4 regions of the Bradyrhizobium sp. 17 genome follow, and region 1 is predicted to be linked to each of the others. Evidence: predicted binding sites of a transcription regulator. Region 1 holds the regulator's gene; each other region holds the start of a gene.
The links. The regulator PhoB, encoded in region 1, activates phosphate uptake and scavenging genes when phosphate is short. The targets are predictions, from matches to a motif close to TGTCATNNANCTGTCAT.
Positions count from the first base shown of each region.

Region 2: a site for PhoB is predicted at 1,343-1,359, ahead of IVB13_RS30565 (YbhN family protein). Genes of this name have one in related genera too.
Region 3: a site for PhoB is predicted at 1,205-1,221, ahead of phnC (phosphonate ABC transporter ATP-binding protein). Genes of this name have one in related genera too.
Region 4: a site for PhoB is predicted at 1,139-1,155, ahead of IVB13_RS28000 (DUF465 domain-containing protein). Genes of this name have one in related genera too.

Region 1 is NZ_JADPJQ010000113.1:172,680-176,486, reverse strand. It holds gene pstA (phosphate ABC transporter permease PstA) at 1-350, shown strand, start outside; gene pstB (phosphate ABC transporter ATP-binding protein PstB) at 347-1,168, shown strand; gene phoU (phosphate signaling complex protein PhoU) at 1,179-1,895, shown strand; gene phoB (phosphate regulon transcriptional regulator PhoB) at 1,918-2,625, shown strand; gene IVB13_RS23490 (GcrA family cell cycle regulator) at 2,864-3,376, opposite strand.
Region 2 is NZ_JADPJQ010000124.1:105,930-109,736, forward strand. It holds gene IVB13_RS30565 (YbhN family protein) at 90-1,172, opposite strand; gene IVB13_RS30570 (ferritin-like domain-containing protein) at 1,589-2,095, shown strand; gene IVB13_RS30575 (MFS transporter) at 2,250-3,653, shown strand; gene IVB13_RS30580 (hypothetical protein) at 3,668-3,807, opposite strand, start outside.
Region 3 is NZ_JADPJQ010000117.1:66,006-69,812, forward strand. It holds gene IVB13_RS25280 (alpha-D-ribose 1-methylphosphonate 5-triphosphate diphosphatase) at 1-503, opposite strand, end outside; gene IVB13_RS25285 (acetyltransferase) at 500-1,159, opposite strand; gene phnC (phosphonate ABC transporter ATP-binding protein) at 1,343-2,152, shown strand; gene phnD (phosphonate ABC transporter substrate-binding protein) at 2,216-3,151, shown strand; gene phnE (phosphonate ABC transporter, permease protein PhnE) at 3,228-3,807, shown strand, end outside.
Region 4 is NZ_JADPJQ010000119.1:96,964-100,770, reverse strand. It holds gene IVB13_RS28020 (GGDEF domain-containing protein) at 1-93, shown strand, start outside; gene IVB13_RS28015 (hypothetical protein) at 94-345, opposite strand; gene IVB13_RS28010 (hypothetical protein) at 368-586, opposite strand; gene IVB13_RS28005 (DUF465 domain-containing protein) at 706-912, opposite strand; gene IVB13_RS28000 (DUF465 domain-containing protein) at 1,240-1,419, shown strand; gene IVB13_RS27995 (NAD(P)/FAD-dependent oxidoreductase) at 1,587-2,690, opposite strand; gene IVB13_RS27990 (EAL domain-containing protein) at 2,893-3,807, shown strand, end outside.

The sequences.
Region 1 (3,807 bases):
ACGCGTTGCGCGAGGCGGCCTCGGCGCTCGGCCTGCCGCGTTCGCTGGTGATCAAGCGGATCGCTTATCGTGCTGCCCGATCGGGTCTCATCACCGGCGTGCTGCTCGCGACCGCTCGCGTCGCCGGTGAAACCGCGCCGCTGCTGTTCACCGCGCTATCGAACCAGTTCTTCAGCCTCGGCCTGAACAAGACGATGGCGAACCTGCCTGTGACCATCAACAACTTCGTGCAGAGCCCCTATGCCTATTGGAAGCAGTTGGCCTGGAGCGGGGCGCTGCTCATCACCCTGACCGTTCTTGCCCTTAATATTTTCGCGCGCATCCTTGGCGCCGAGAGGACCGCAAAATGAGTGATCTTTCCGTGTCGATGAGCGCGTCCGGTGGACTGCCGCACGCGGCGGTGCTGCCCGAGGCGCCCCCCAAGGTGACCGTGCGTAACCTGGACTTCTATTACGGCGAGCACCATGCGCTGAAGAACATCAACCTGACGCTCGGCGCCAACCGCGTTACGGCGTTCATCGGTCCGTCGGGCTGCGGCAAGTCGACCCTGCTGCGCATCTTCAACCGGATGTACGACCTCTATCCCGGCCAGCGCGCCACCGGTCAGCTCATGCTCGATCAGACCAACATTCTCGACCCCAGGCTGGACCTCAATTTGCTGCGCGCCCGCGTCGGCATGGTGTTCCAGAAGCCGACGCCGTTCCCGATGACGATCTACGAGAACATCGCGTTCGGCATCCGTCTCTATGAGAAGATCTCGAAGTCCGAGATGGACGGCCGCGTCGAGAAGGCGCTGCGCGGCGGCGCGCTGTGGAACGAGGTCAAGGACAAGCTCAACGCCTCCGGCCTGTCGCTCTCCGGCGGCCAGCAGCAGCGCCTCTGCATCGCCCGCACCGTCGCGGTGCGGCCCGAGGTGATCCTGTTCGACGAACCCTGTTCGGCGCTCGACCCGATCTCGACCGCCAAGGTCGAGGAGCTGATCCAGGAGCTGTCCGAGGATTACACGATCGCTATCGTCACCCACAACATGCAACAGGCGGCGCGCGTCTCCGACAAGACCGCCTTCATGTATCTCGGCGAGCTGATAGAGTTCGACGACACCAGCAAGATCTTCACGTCGCCGTCAGATCGGCGCACGCAGGATTACATCACCGGCCGGTTCGGCTAGGAGACGCGACATGGGTTCTGAACATACCGCAAAGGCTTTCGACACCGACCTCCAGGAACTCACTCGCCTGGTCGCCGAGATGGGCGGCATCGCCGAGCGCATGATCGTCGAGTCCGTCGACGCGCTGATCCGCCGCGACGTCCCGCTCGGCCAGCGCGTCGTCGCCATCGACACCGAGCTCGACGCGCTGCAGAAGCGCATCGAGGAGCGTGCGGTGCTCACCATCGCCCGCCGCCAGCCGATGGCGGTCGATCTGCGCGAGATCGTCGGCGCCATGCGCGTCGCGACCGATCTCGAGCGCATCGGCGACCTCGCCAAGAACATGGGCAAGCGCGTCGCGGCGCTGGAGACGGACTTCCATCCGCTCAAGCTGTTCCGCGGCCTCGAGCACATGACCGACCTCGTGCAGCAGCAGGTCAAGTCGGTGCTGGACGCCTATGCCGCGCATGATTTGCCGGCGGCGATGGCGGTGTGGAAGGGCGACGAGGAAGTCGACGCCATCTGCACCTCGCTGTTCCGCGAACTCCTCACCTACATGATGGAGGATCCGCGCAATATCTCGTTCTGCATCCATCTGATGTTCTGCGCCAAGAACATCGAGCGGATCGGCGACCACGCCACCAATATCGCCGAGACCGTGTTCTACATGATCGAGGGCCAGGCGATCACCGACAAGCGGCCGAAGGGCGACATGACGACCTTTGCCAACACGGTACCGAACACCTGAAGACTTAAGGAGCGACGACCCGATGGGCGCACGCATTATGGTGGTTGAGGACGAGGAAGCCCTGACCGAGCTTCTCCGCTACAACCTCGAAGGCGACGGCTATGACGTCGAGACGGTGATGCGCGGCGACGACGCCGACACCCGCCTCAAGGAGCACATCCCCGATCTGATCGTGCTCGACTGGATGCTGCCGGGCCTGTCAGGCATCGAATTGTGCCGGCGGCTTCGCACCCGTCCCGAGACCAAGCAGCTCCCGATCATCATGCTCACCGCGCGCGGCGAGGAGAGCGAGCGGGTGCGGGGTCTTGCGACCGGCGCCGACGATTACATCGTCAAGCCGTTCTCGGTGCCGGAGCTGCTGGCGCGCGTGAAAGGCCTGCTGCGGCGCGCGAGCCCGGAGCGCCTCGCCACCGTCCTTGCTTTTGGCGACATCGAGCTCGACCGTGACAAGCGCCGCGTGGCGCGCTCGGGCCGGCCGATCGATCTCGGTCCGACCGAATATCGCCTGCTGGAGTTCTTCCTGGAGCATCCGGGACGGGTGTTCTCGCGCGAGCAGCTGCTCGACAGCGTCTGGGGCCGCGACATCTATATCGACGAGCGCACCGTCGACGTGCATATCGGCCGCCTGCGCAAGCTGCTCAATCTCGGCCGCGAGCAGGACCCGATCCGCACCGTCCGCGGCGCCGGCTACGCGCTGGATGATCGCTTCGCGAAGGCGGAGCAGGTGTAGGGTTGCAGGCTTGTTTGTTGGCGAGCTGTCCCTGCATTCTCAGCCGTCGTCCCGGACAAGCGAGCGAAGCGAGCGCTGATCCGGGACCCATAACCACCGAACGTGGTTTGGCGAAGACTCGGAGTGACCCCTTCCGCACGATTATTGCGTGCTCGGAGTATGGGTCCCGGCCCCCCGTGCGCAATTGCGCACTAGGCCGGGACGACACTGAAATTGTTGAACTGTCTTCGCGTGACGACTAACGGGGACCCGGCTTTACCGGTGCGCGGCGCCGATCCGACGCGGGCTGGTACGCAACGCGCGAGTGCTGGGCGCAATAGGGCAGTCCGGACAGCGCCCTTCCACCGCAGAAGAAGAAGTCCGGGCTCGAGGGATCGCCGACCGGCCAGTGGCAGGTCGCCTCGTTCAATTCCAGCAGCGACAGCCGCTGGCTCATCGGCACCACGTTGTCGTAGGTGACCGGATCCGGCTCAGCCTCGACCTCGAAGGCCTGCGCCAGCGCGGTGTTGCCGCGCGAGATCGGGCGGCTCACCCGCATCATGTGCTGCGCGGGGCGCGCCTTGCGCGGCCGCGGCGCTGCCGATGATGGGCTCTTGGCGCGGCCCGAAAGGCCGAGCCTGTGCACTTTGCCGATCACGGCATTGCGGGTCACATTGCCGAGCTCCGCCGCGATCTGGCTGGCCGAAAGTCCGGCCTCCCAGAGCTTTTTCAGCTGCTCGACGCGATCATCGGACCAGGTCAAAACCGTCATTGCACCCTTTCCCTCGCTGCGCGCCAGCCATCCTGGGGCCTCGCAGCGAATGCCTAAGCCTTCAAAAACCCGTGCCGCCAGAATCCCTTAAGGCTCGCCGGGCGCGTCTTGAACGCCCGAACGTTTACGCCGGTACATAAGGACTTAAAGATCAGAACCACTGCACGAGATGTCGTATCTGACAATCCAAACGCTACAATATGGCGTGACTCCCGCGCAAGAGTCCGCCGACTCGCTTCCACATGTTCCGTGGCCAAATCCCGCAAAATCGGCACCGCAAGACTACGGATTCAGCGTTTCGCGAGGCTTTCCGGGCGGCATTGACACCCGTTTCACCAGGCCTAAGATAGTCGCACGTGCCGCCCTCAAGAGGCGGCACGTTTCGTTTTCCGGGCCGGTCGATGGTGCGTTGCGCAATGCACGCTCACTCC
Region 2 (3,807 bases), on a different contig from region 1:
GTCTGACGGTTTTGCCGGCCGGCGTCTAGCGGACTATCGTGGGAGCATGATCTTTTCGGAAAACCACTTCGCACTTTTCCGGATCACGCTCAGCGTTTGCTGGCCTGCCGCAGCGACCGCTCGCGCTCCATCGCTGCCACCTGCTTGGGCAGGTTGGCCTGCGCGCAGGCCTCCGCCAGCCGTCGGCGCTCCTGCCAGGGCTCCACCACATTCATCCAGAGCTCGCGTGCGCCCATGATGGAGATGGCAAGACCGAACGGGATCACGAAATAGAGGATGCGGAAGACGAGGAGCGTGGCCAGAAGCTGCTCGCGGCCGAATTCGGGCAGCGCCACCAGCATGGCGGCGTCGAACACGCCGAGCGAGCCGGGAGCATGGCTGGCGAAGCCGAGCAAAGTCGCCAAAATGAACACCACGGAGAGCGACAGGAAGTCGATCTGCGGAGTGGCCGGCACCAGAAGGTACATCGCCAGCGCGCAGAATCCGAGATCGACGACGCCGATCAGGATCTGCACCAACGTCAGCGGCGCTGAGGGCAGCACCACCTTCCAGCCTTTCTGGCCGAGCTCGCGGCGCTTCTCGCCCATGCACAGCCAGACCAGATAGGCGCCGATCGAGGCGAGGCCGCCGATCGCAATCAGCCGGTTGATCGACGACGGCAGCTGATCCATGTAGGAGGCGGCATCCGGATGGATGGCCATGCCGATCGAGAGCACGAAGATGTTACCGAGCCAGAAGGTCAGGCCCGACAGGAAGCAGATTTTTGCGACGTCGATCGCATTCAGCCCGTAATCCGAATAGATCCGGAAGCGGATCGCGCCGCCGGTGAAGACGGTGGCGCCGATATTGTGGCCGATCGAATAGGACGTGAAGCTGGAGAGCGCTGCGATGCGATAAGGCACGTGCCTCTTGCCGATCGTTCGCAGTGCAAAAAAGTCGTAGAAGGTCAGCGTACAGAACGCGAAGCATACGCAGATCGCCGCCAGCCCGATATTGCCGCGGGGGATCTCGGTCAACGCGGTCAGGATGACCCCGGTGTCGATGCCCTTGAGCGTCCGTACCAGCGTGGTGATCGCGAACGCGATGATGAAGACGCTCGCCGCAACGCCGAGTCGCCGCCAGCCGATCCATCTCTTGAAGCCGCGCTTGAGCGCGGTCAGCAGTCCGTGCATTCATCCTCCCGGCGGGGGGCAAGACCGACCAGGCCAGACATTGGCCGGTCGGATGCGATCAGTGCCCGATGTGGGCTTGGATCGCTAGGCATGATGTAGCTCATTTAAGGCAAAAACAGTGACTTGTGCAGCCCTTGACAAGGATAGGTTCTGCCTTGGACCAGCTACTTTGTCATACGCGGTTCACATCGGACGCGCGTTAAGCATATGAGTCGTGGCACCGGTCGCGTCCGTCCGTGACATAGTCTCAGACCCTGCATGGCCGGCATTGTTCCAGCGCAAGGGATGCGGGCTTTTTTGGAACGACGATGCCGTGCGCTGGTTAGTGCCCCATCAGCAATCGAACATGGCGGAATAACCGGCTTCTCCTGCGAGCCGGTGCCTCCGTGTTCCCACAACCCGAGAGGATCGGACCGATGGGATTGTTCACAAAAGACATCAAGACCATGAACGACCTGTTCGTGCATCAGCTCCAGGACATCTATTACGCCGAGCAGCAGCTCACCAAGGCTCTGCCTAAAATGGCGGATAAGGCGACCGATCCGCAGCTGAAGCAGGGCTTTTTGACGCACCTCGAAGAAACCAGAGAGCACGTCAAGCGCCTCGAGGAAGTGTTCAAGATGCACGGTGCGCAGGTGAAGGCGGTCGATTGCCCCGCGATCGACGGCATCATCGAGGAAGCCGACGAGACCGCCGGCGAAGTCGCCGACAAGGCGGTGCTCGACGCCGCGCTGATCAACGCGGCACAGGCGGCGGAACACTACGAGATCGTCCGCTACGGCAGCCTGATCGCCTGGGCCAAGCAACTCGGCCGCAACGACTGCGCCAGCGTGCTCGCCAAGACGTTGGAAGAAGAGAAGGCGACCGACAAGAAGCTGACCACGATCGCCGAGAGCAAGGTGAATCTGCGCGCGGCCAGCTGAGGGCAAGGCATAGCCAGGAGAGAGCGTCGCGCGGTCATCCGCGCGACGCTCGAACATGAGGCATCCGTCCCGCATCCATCATTCGATCCTTGTCGTAACATGACGAGGGGCTGGAAGCGTATCGTTCGCATGGGGCTGCAACCGAGATGGCAGCATGCGAGTAAGCACCGCCAGATACGAAGCCTTCGAAGCCGGCGCGCCGCATTCCGGCTCCCGCCTTGCGACGTCCCTCACCCTTGCCGCGATGAGCCTTGGTTATGGCGTGGTGCAGCTTGACGTCACCATCGTCAACACCGCGCTCGACGCGATGGGCAGGACGCTCGGCGGCGGCGTCGCCGAGCTGCAATGGGTTGTCAGCGCCTACACCATTGCGTTTGCCGCCTTCATCCTGACGGCGGGCGCGCTCGGCGACCGCATCGGCGCCAAGCGCGTCTTCATGGCGGGTTTCGCAATCTTCACCGCCGCATCGCTCGCCTGTGCGTTGTCGCCCAATGCAACCGTGCTGATTGGGGCGCGCCTGGTCCAGGGCCTGGCGGCGGCGATCCTGGTGCCGAATTCCCTTGCCCTGCTCAATCATGCCTATCCGGACGACCGCGAGCGCGGCCGCGCCGTCGCGATCTGGGCCGCCGGTGCGAGCCTCGCGCTCACCGCGGGCCCCTTCGTCGGCGGCGCGCTGATCACGCTGGTCGGCTGGCGCGCGATCTTTCTCGTCAACCTTCCGATCGGCCTCATCGGCCTTTGGCTGAGTTGGCGCTATGCGACCGAGACCACGCGCGCGCCCTCACGCGAGATCGATCTGCCCGGCCAGCTCGCGGCAATTGGTGCGCTGGGGGCGCTCGCCGGCGCGATCATCGAGGGGGGCGCGCTTGGCTGGCAGCATCCGGCTGTGCTCGCGGCGTTCGCTTCAGCCGCTTTCCTGGCGGTGCTGTTCGTCTGGCGCGAGAGCCGCGCGAGGCAGCCGATGCTGCCCCTGTCCCTGTTCGATCACCGGCTGTTCAGCCTGACCGCGCTCGTCGGCCTGCTCGTGAACGTCGCGATTTACGGGCTGATCTTCGTGCTCAGCCTTTACTTCCAGAGGATCAACGGCCTGTCGGCGTGGTGGACCGGTCTCGCCTTCGTGCCGATGATGGCGGTGGTGCTGCCGGTCAATCTGCTGGCGCCGCGTCTCGCCGAGCGCATCGGGTCGTGCCCGACCATCGTCGTCGGCGCCTGCGTCTCGGCGCTCGGCTGTCTCGGCCTGCTGTGGATCGAGGCCGGCACAAGCTATTGGGCGATCTTTGCGCAGATGATCGCGATCAGCAGCGGGCTTGGGCTGCTGGTGCCGCCGCTGACCTCGACCTTGCTGGGCAGCGTCGAGAAGGCACGCTCCGGCATCGCGGCGGGCGTCCTGAACGCGACGCGGCAGACAGGCAGCGTGCTCGGCGTTGCGCTGTTCGGTTCGCTGGTGGCCTCGGAAGGCACGTTCATGACCGGCCTGCACGCATCGCTGGTGGTATCGGCCGCCGTCCTCGTGCTCGCCGCCGCCGTGATCGGGATCGGCGCGCCGTCGCGCGGATGAATTGTGCGGAGGAATTAGCCGCGGCGCAGTGCGAAATGCGCGCCGCAGAACGCCATCACGGCACCGAGGCCCAGCGCGGCAATCCCGGCCAGCACGCCTGAGACCGTCGGGACCGGGCTCGGCGCCGAGGCCACCTGGCCAGCCCCCGCAAGCA
Region 3 (3,807 bases), on a different contig from region 1:
CCGTCCATGTGGTCGTTGAAGGCGAACAGGTCGACGCGGCCCTCAGTGAGCCATTGGCTGATCTCGGTTTCGGCGTCGAGATTGTAGGTCTCGTGGCGCAGGTGAAAGCGGGTGTCGGCGGCGAATTGCGGGCGCTGCCGTTCGATCGCCTCCATCAGGCTGCGCGCATTGCCGGCGCTGCGCAGGCCCGGCTCCCACGAACAGGTCGTGGCGTGAAAAACCGTGGTGATGCCGGTGCTGATCGCCTGGCGGTCGCTGTCGGCGAGCGCGACGTCGATCGGGAAATCGACCCCGGCGCGCGGCATCATCTGTCGCTCGAAGGCATCGCCATGCAGATCGACGATGCCCGGCAGGACCAGCAGATCGCGCGCCTTGATCGCCAGCCGCGCCCGGCTGCGCGAGGCATTGATCTCTGCGATGTCCGTTCCGGACACGAGAAGCGACGTTTCGGCGAACTCGGAGCCGATCAGGGCCCGCCCGCCCTCGAGGAATATGTCTGTCACGCGACCGCGCTTCGTTTGCTGGCAGAAGAGGGTGCCCCTGCTTCGTATGCCGTGAGGAAATCCTCAATCCCGAGCTTGCGGAAATTGGGCAGGGCTTCACGCAACTTGTCGTGATCCCAGTCCCACCAAGCGAGCCTCGCAAGCCGCCCCGCAACCTCTTCCGAGAACCGCCGGCGCACGATGCGCGCCGGATTGCCGGCGACGATGGTGTAGGCCGGAACGTCCTTGGTGACGATGGCGCCGGCCGCGATCACCGCGCCGGTGCCGATGTTGCGGCCCGGCAGAACGATCGCGCCATGGCCGATCCAGACGTCATGGCCGATATGGACGTGATGCTGGCGCCGCCAGTCGAAGAATTCCGTGTCGTCGCTCTCGCCTTCGAAATAGGCGCTCGAACGATAGGTGAAGTGCGCCTGCGTGGCGCGTTGCATCGGGTGATTGCCCGGATTGATCCGTGTCATCGCCGCGATCGAGCAGAATTTTCCGATGGTGGTGTAGGTGATCTGGGCGTCGTTCACGACATAGGAGTAATCCCCCATCGTCACCTCGTGCAGCATCGTGCGCGCGCCGACCTCGGTGTAGGCCCCAAGCCTGGCGTCGTGCAGCTTCGCGGAGGGATCGACAGTCGGCTGGACCGAAAGAGCTTTGGCGGCCATGTTGAATCCGAACGAGAGGGCGGGCGTTTCTCTTCGAGCGGCTTGATGACAATGTCATGACGACGCCATGACAGGGGATGAACAGGAGATGAGGTGTGTAGGATCGCCGCACCGCAACGTCCGTGTCACACAAGTGTCAAGCGCCGGCGTTAGCGGTGGGTCCCAGCTACTCTGGAGCCCTGCATGCTGGTGGTTGAAGGTCTGACGTGTCGCTTCGGCGTGAAAGCCGCGGTGGACGACGCCTCGTTTCAAGTCTCTCCCGGCGGCTTCGTCGGCGTGATCGGACGCTCCGGCGCCGGCAAGTCGACCCTGCTGCGCACCATCAACCGTCTCGCGACCCCTGCACAGGGCCGCATCCTGTTCGACGGCCTCGACGTCACGGCGCTGCGCGGCAAGGAGCTGCGGCAGTGGCGGGCGCGCTCGGCGATGATCTTTCAGCAGTTCAATCTGGTGGGCCGGCTCGATGTGCTCACCAACGTCCTGATGGGACGGCTTGCGACGATGCCGGCCTGGCGCTCGCTGTCGCAGACCTGGCCCGAGCAGGACAGGGCGCTGGCGATGTCCGCGCTCGAACAGTTCGACATTGCCCCGCTCGCGGCCCAGCGCGCCGATCAGCTCTCCGGCGGCCAGCAGCAGCGCGTCGCGATTGCCCGCGCGCTGGTGCAGCAGCCCGACATCATCCTCGCCGACGAGCCGATCGCCTCGCTCGATCCGCGCAACACCAAGATCGTCATGGATGCGCTGCTGCGCATCAACAAGCACTTCGGCATCACGGTGCTCTGCAATCTGCATTCGCTCGACCTGGCGCGCAGCTATTGCGACCGCCTGATTGGCATGGCGCAGGGCCGCGTGGTGTTCGACGGCGCGCCGGCCGAGTTGACCGACCACGTGGCGCGCGAGCTCTACGATCTCGAAGCCGCCGAAGTCATGGGCGGCACGCCTGCACCGGTGCGACAGGGCATTCCGGCGCTTGGAACGGCGGCCGCCGCCTGAGCTGCGCCGCATCAGGACTTACCAATTTTGCGTCAACCGACCTCAACCAATGAAGAGGCTATCATGATTACTCGCAGATTGATTCTCGCCGGCGCCGCCGCGCTCGCGTTGACGACTTCGGCCTCCGCCGAAGACTGGAAAGCCAAATATCCCGAGCTGACCTTCGCGGTCATTCCGGCGGAAAACGCCTCGGGCGTGACCGAGCGCTGGGCGCCGTTCATGAGCTATCTCTCCAGGGAATTGGGCGTGAAAGTCACGCTGCGCATCGCCAACGACTACGCTGCCGTAATCGAAGGCCAGCGTGCCGGCAACATTCACATCGCGAGCTACGGCTCGGCCTCGTTCGCCCGCGCCCGCCTGACCGGCGTCAAGACCGACGCCTTCGCCAACGACATCAACTCCGACGGCTCCACCGGTTATTACTCGGTGTTCTTCGTCAAGGCGAGCAGCGCCTACAAGAGCATCGACCAGCTCAAGGGCAAGAACCTCGGCCTGGTCGACCCGAACTCGACCTCCGGCAACAACGTGCCGCGCTTCGAGCTCGACAAGATGGGCATCGCGGACGCCGACACCTATTTCAGCAAGGTCGTCTTCACCGGAAGCCACGAGAACGCGATCCTGGCGCTGGCGCAGGGCACGGTCGACGTCGCGGCCAACCAGTGGACCAGCGACAACGACTCGACATTAGCGCAGATGCTGACCAAGGGCATGCTGAAGAATGCCGATGGCTCGGCGATGAAGAAGGATGATTTCCGCATCATCCACAAGTCGGCGCCGATCATCAACGGCCCCTATGCCTACAATTCTGACCTGCCGGAAGAGGCCAAGGCCGCCATCGCCAAGGCGTTCTTCGACGCGCCGGCCAAGGACAAGGCTGCGTTCCATCGCCTCCAGGACGGCCAGAAGAAGGGTTTTCATCCCGCGACCACCAAGGATTGGGATGGCACGATCGAGCTGATCAAGTTCGTCGATGCGCTGCGTAAGAAGAAGGCGTCCTGAGTTTCGGGACGATGCCACTGGAGCCGGGTCGATGGACCCGGCTCTTTCTCTTTGATTGACCATTTTCCTGGCCAAGATGACCGTCGCGGTTTCGATCCTCCCCGAGCAACAGCTCGCCGTGCTCAACGCCGCCTATCGCCAGGCGGTGGCGCGCAAGCGGCTCCGAATCCTGTCTGGAGCCGTGATCTTCGCCGCAGCACTGTGTCTGGCCGCGATCGGCGCTGAAGTGAATCTGCGCACGCTGTTCGCCCACTTTGGCAACTTCATCAGCTATTTCGACCGCATCCTCACACTCGACACCGGCCAGCGGGTCTGGACCGATGTCGGCGAGTGGCTGTGGGGCTGGCGCAAATGGCTGAGGATGCTGGGCGAGACTTTGCTGATCTCCTATGTCGGCACGCTGATCGGCGCGACTTTTGCGTTTTGCCTGAACTTCTTTGCGGCTGAAAACACCTCGCCCGCGCCGTGGTTGCGCTTCGTCGTGCGGCGCCTGCTCGAATTCGCCCGCACGGTCCCCGGCATCGTGTTTGCCCTGATCTTCGTGATCGCCTTCGGGCTGGGGCCGATGGCGGGCGTGCTGGCGATCGCGATTCACTCCACCGGCGCGCTTGGAAAGCTGTTCTCGGAGATCGTCGAGAACGCCGACATGAAACCGG
Region 4 (3,807 bases), on a different contig from region 1:
GCCACGCGCGCCCTGGAGGAGGCCGATGCCGCGATGTATGTGCGCAAGGCGCACCGGCGGCACGAGCCGCACATCAGGCTCGTCAGCAGCTAGTTAAAGCGTGCCGAGGTCTTTCGGTACGTCGCCGAAGCTGCGGAGCAGTTTTGCGTCCCCGAATTCGCCGGTCATGGGATCGCCGCTGCGGCTGAACGCGACCGCGCCGGTGTGGCCGGCGCCGTGCGACATAATCTCGGCGCGCCGTAGCGCGGCCGCCGCGCTCTGGCATTCCTCGGCCGCACCCGCGACCGGCGATCCGTCCTCGTCGGTCAGGAAAGGTAATGCAACGTAATAGGTGACATCGGACATGGTCGGCTCCGATAGCTGACAGTCAGGCGGCGCTGCTCTTGCTCCGCATCTTGCTGCGCGAGGTCTCCGGAATGCAGCCTGCGGAAACCGCCGCCTGCAATTCTTCCAGCTCGGCCTCCAGATATTCATTGGCCATGATCAGCGCCTTGATGGTGCTGCGCAGATTGCCGTCGCACATCGCGATCGCCTGATCGCAGGCTTGTTCATAATGGCTGTTGTCGAGAAGGGCGGTTGCCGACATCTGCATTTTCCTTAGACGGTTTCCCCGGGGGTGTTGGGTGCTCAAATGTTCTTATTTTGTTCCTTTCGAGTCAAGCGGATTTACGTGCGGCGGGGCCGCCGTAAAGTTCTACCCGTGGATCAGGCGATGATGTCGGGCGTGATCTGGTCTTCGATGAACGCGATACGGTCACGCAACAACAGCTTGCGTTTCTTCAACCGCTGTAACCGCAACAGGTCGGGGGCGGGCGATTGATGCAGTGCATCGATCGCCACATCGAGATCTCGGTGTTCCTGGTGCAACCGGGCGAGCTCGGATTCGAGTTCGCGCGCATCTTCATTGGTCATGTCTGCGGTGGCCGAAAAACCGATAGGCGTGAGATTAAGGCTGTGGATGCCCTGTGGAAACTATCGTCCTTGCGCGCCGTGATCGCAAGCGATCTCGGGCTGTCGCGCGCCGATCTCCCGCGAGATATTTCTGCGGTCGCTCCGGCGTTGCGCAAGCGCATTGATATCACGGATTTTTCCCGCGTGGTTCCCTTACTCACGCTTCGTTACATATGAATTTCTAAAAATGACAGCGCGACGACTGATATCCATCGACAGAACAAATCGGTGATGTACACTTCCTCGTCCGGTCGAATCCAAGGTTCACCCCTACCGAGGAGGTTTCGAATGACAATTCAGGCACATCTGGTTGAATTGGAACGGAAGCACAAAACTCTCGAAAACGAATTGCACGAAGCTCTCGTGCACCTTTCAACAGACGACCTGCAAATTGTTGAGTTGAAGCGCCGGAAGTTGATGGTCAAGGACCAGATCGAGCGTCTCAGGCACGGCGACACGCTCCACTAGTAACCCCGTAACAGCGTAGAGTTGATCGCACCCTTTCAGGCAGGGATGGGAGCCTTTGCGCTCATCCCTGCTGCAAGGCGCGCAGCGTGCAAGGATTTGCGCGGCTCCAGCGTCTTGTCTGGACGCAGTTCTTTACGCGCAACCGGAATCCAATTCGCTTTAAACCACTAGATGTTTGCGAGCTCGGCGACGTGATCCGCGATCGCGAGCGATGACGTCAATCCGGGCGACTCGATGCCGAACAGATTGATCAGGCCTTCGACGCCGTGATCGCGCGGGCCCTGCATCAAGAAATCCTGCGTGGCCACCGCCGGCGGCACAATCTTCGGGCGGATGCCCGAATAGCTCGGCATGAGAGCACCGTCAGGCAACGTCGGCCAGTATTTGCGGATCGCCGGGTAGAAGCGCTCGGCGCGTGACGGGTCGACCTCATAGTCGATCGTCTCGATCCACTCGACGTCAGGGCCGAAACGGGCCTGCCCGGCCATGTCCAGCGTCAGATGCACCCCTAGGCCACCGGGCTCGGGCACCGGATAGATCAGGCGCGAGAACGGCGCCCTAGCATTGCAGCTGAAGTAGTTTCCCTTGGCGAGGTAGGCCGTCGGGATCCGTTCCAGCGGCATGCCCTCGATGTTGCGCGCCACGGTGGTCGCCGAGAGCCCGGCGGCGTTGACGAGGAGGCTGCATTGCAGCGTCATCGGCGCTTCGCCGCCCGCCTCGATCTCGATGACGCCGGCGGTCGCCTTGGCACGGATCAGCGGGGTGTGAAACGCGAAGGCCGCGCCCGCGTCCTCGGCTTCGCCGCGCAGCGAGAGCATGTAGGCGTGGCTGTCGATGATGCCGGTCGACGGCGACAGCAGCGCGGCGTCACAGGCGAGCGCCGGCTCCAGCGCACGTGCCGCATCACCCGTGAGCAACTGCATGTCGAGCACGCCGTTGGCCTCGGCATGCGCCTTGATCGATTGCAGCTTCTCGGTCTCTTTCGGATTGGTCGCGACGATCAGCTTGCCGCAATTCCTGTGCGGGATGCCGCGCTCGGAACAGTAACGATAGAGCGCGTGCTTGCCGTCGACGCACATGCGCGCCATCCAGCTTCCGGCGCGGTAGTAGATGCCGGCATGGATCACCTCGCTGTTGCGCGAGGAGGTGATGGTGCCGATGGCCTCGGCTTGCTCGAGCACGATCACCTCGCGCCCGGCTTGCGCCAGCTTTCGAGCCACCGCGAGCCCGATCACGCCGGCTCCGATGACGACGCAGTCCACCCTATCCATGGTCGTGCAGGACGTCCGCTCGAAGCGACGATGGCCCCACGCCTGGGGAGGGCGACGCGGGGGCTTTTTCCGTTAAGGAAGCATTTATCATGTCAGGGCAATTGCCGTATTTGATGCCACATTGTTCCGTTGCGCGTACAGGCGTTTACCCGATCCAAACTCGCGAGGCCAGACAATCCGACGTTGAAATCGCGGGTGGCTGATGGCTGAGAAGAACTGGCACGCGGGCAGCGCGCTTCCGATTGCGGTGCAGGCCGTCGTGTGCCTGGCCGCAGCGGTCGCGCCTGCGCGCGCCTTTGCCCTCTCAGACAGCTTCACCCCTCCGAGCTATCTCGGCGAGCTTGATCCCAACGTGATCTGGGAAGCCCTGATCGCGGGAATTGTGATCTGTTCGTTCTTCGCCGCGATCGCGCTGTGGATCCATTCCTCGCTGCGCCGGACCAGGCGTCTGCAGCTGCGGCGCAATGCCTTCGTCTCCTCCGCCATGAACAATCTCAACCAGGGCGTGGTGATGACGGATGCGCAGCGGCGCGTCATCTTCTGCAACGACCGCTATATCGAGATTTACGGCCTGGCGCGGTCGGATCTCTGGGCCAACATGAACGGCTACGAACTCCTTGAGCTGCGACGCAAGCGCGGGGTGCTCGGCGCCGCCTCCAACGACGAGTTCTACGAGAAGGCGGCAAGCACCAACGGCTTGATCACCGAACTGCCGGACGGGCGGGCCATCCTGGTGAAATATTTCGTGCTGCCCAACGGCGGCTCGGTGACGACGCATCTGGACGTCAGCGAGCAGCGCAGGCTGTCGCGGCAGCTCGCCTCCACCAAGCAGTTCCTGGAAACGGTGCTGGACAACGTGCCGGCCTGCGTGGCCGCAAAGAACATCGAGGATGGTCGCTACATCTTCGCCAACAGCGCCTATGAGCGGTTCTGGGGCTTCTCGCGCGACCATGTCGTCGGCAAGAACGCGCGCGAGCTGTTTGCGCCGATCTCGGCGGACAGCATCGAGGCGACCGACCGCACGGCACTCGATTCGCCGGACGGCCAGTTTCGCAACGAATTCGAGGTCGACCGCGCCGGTGAGCGACGCATGGTTGCCTCGATCCGGATCGTTGTC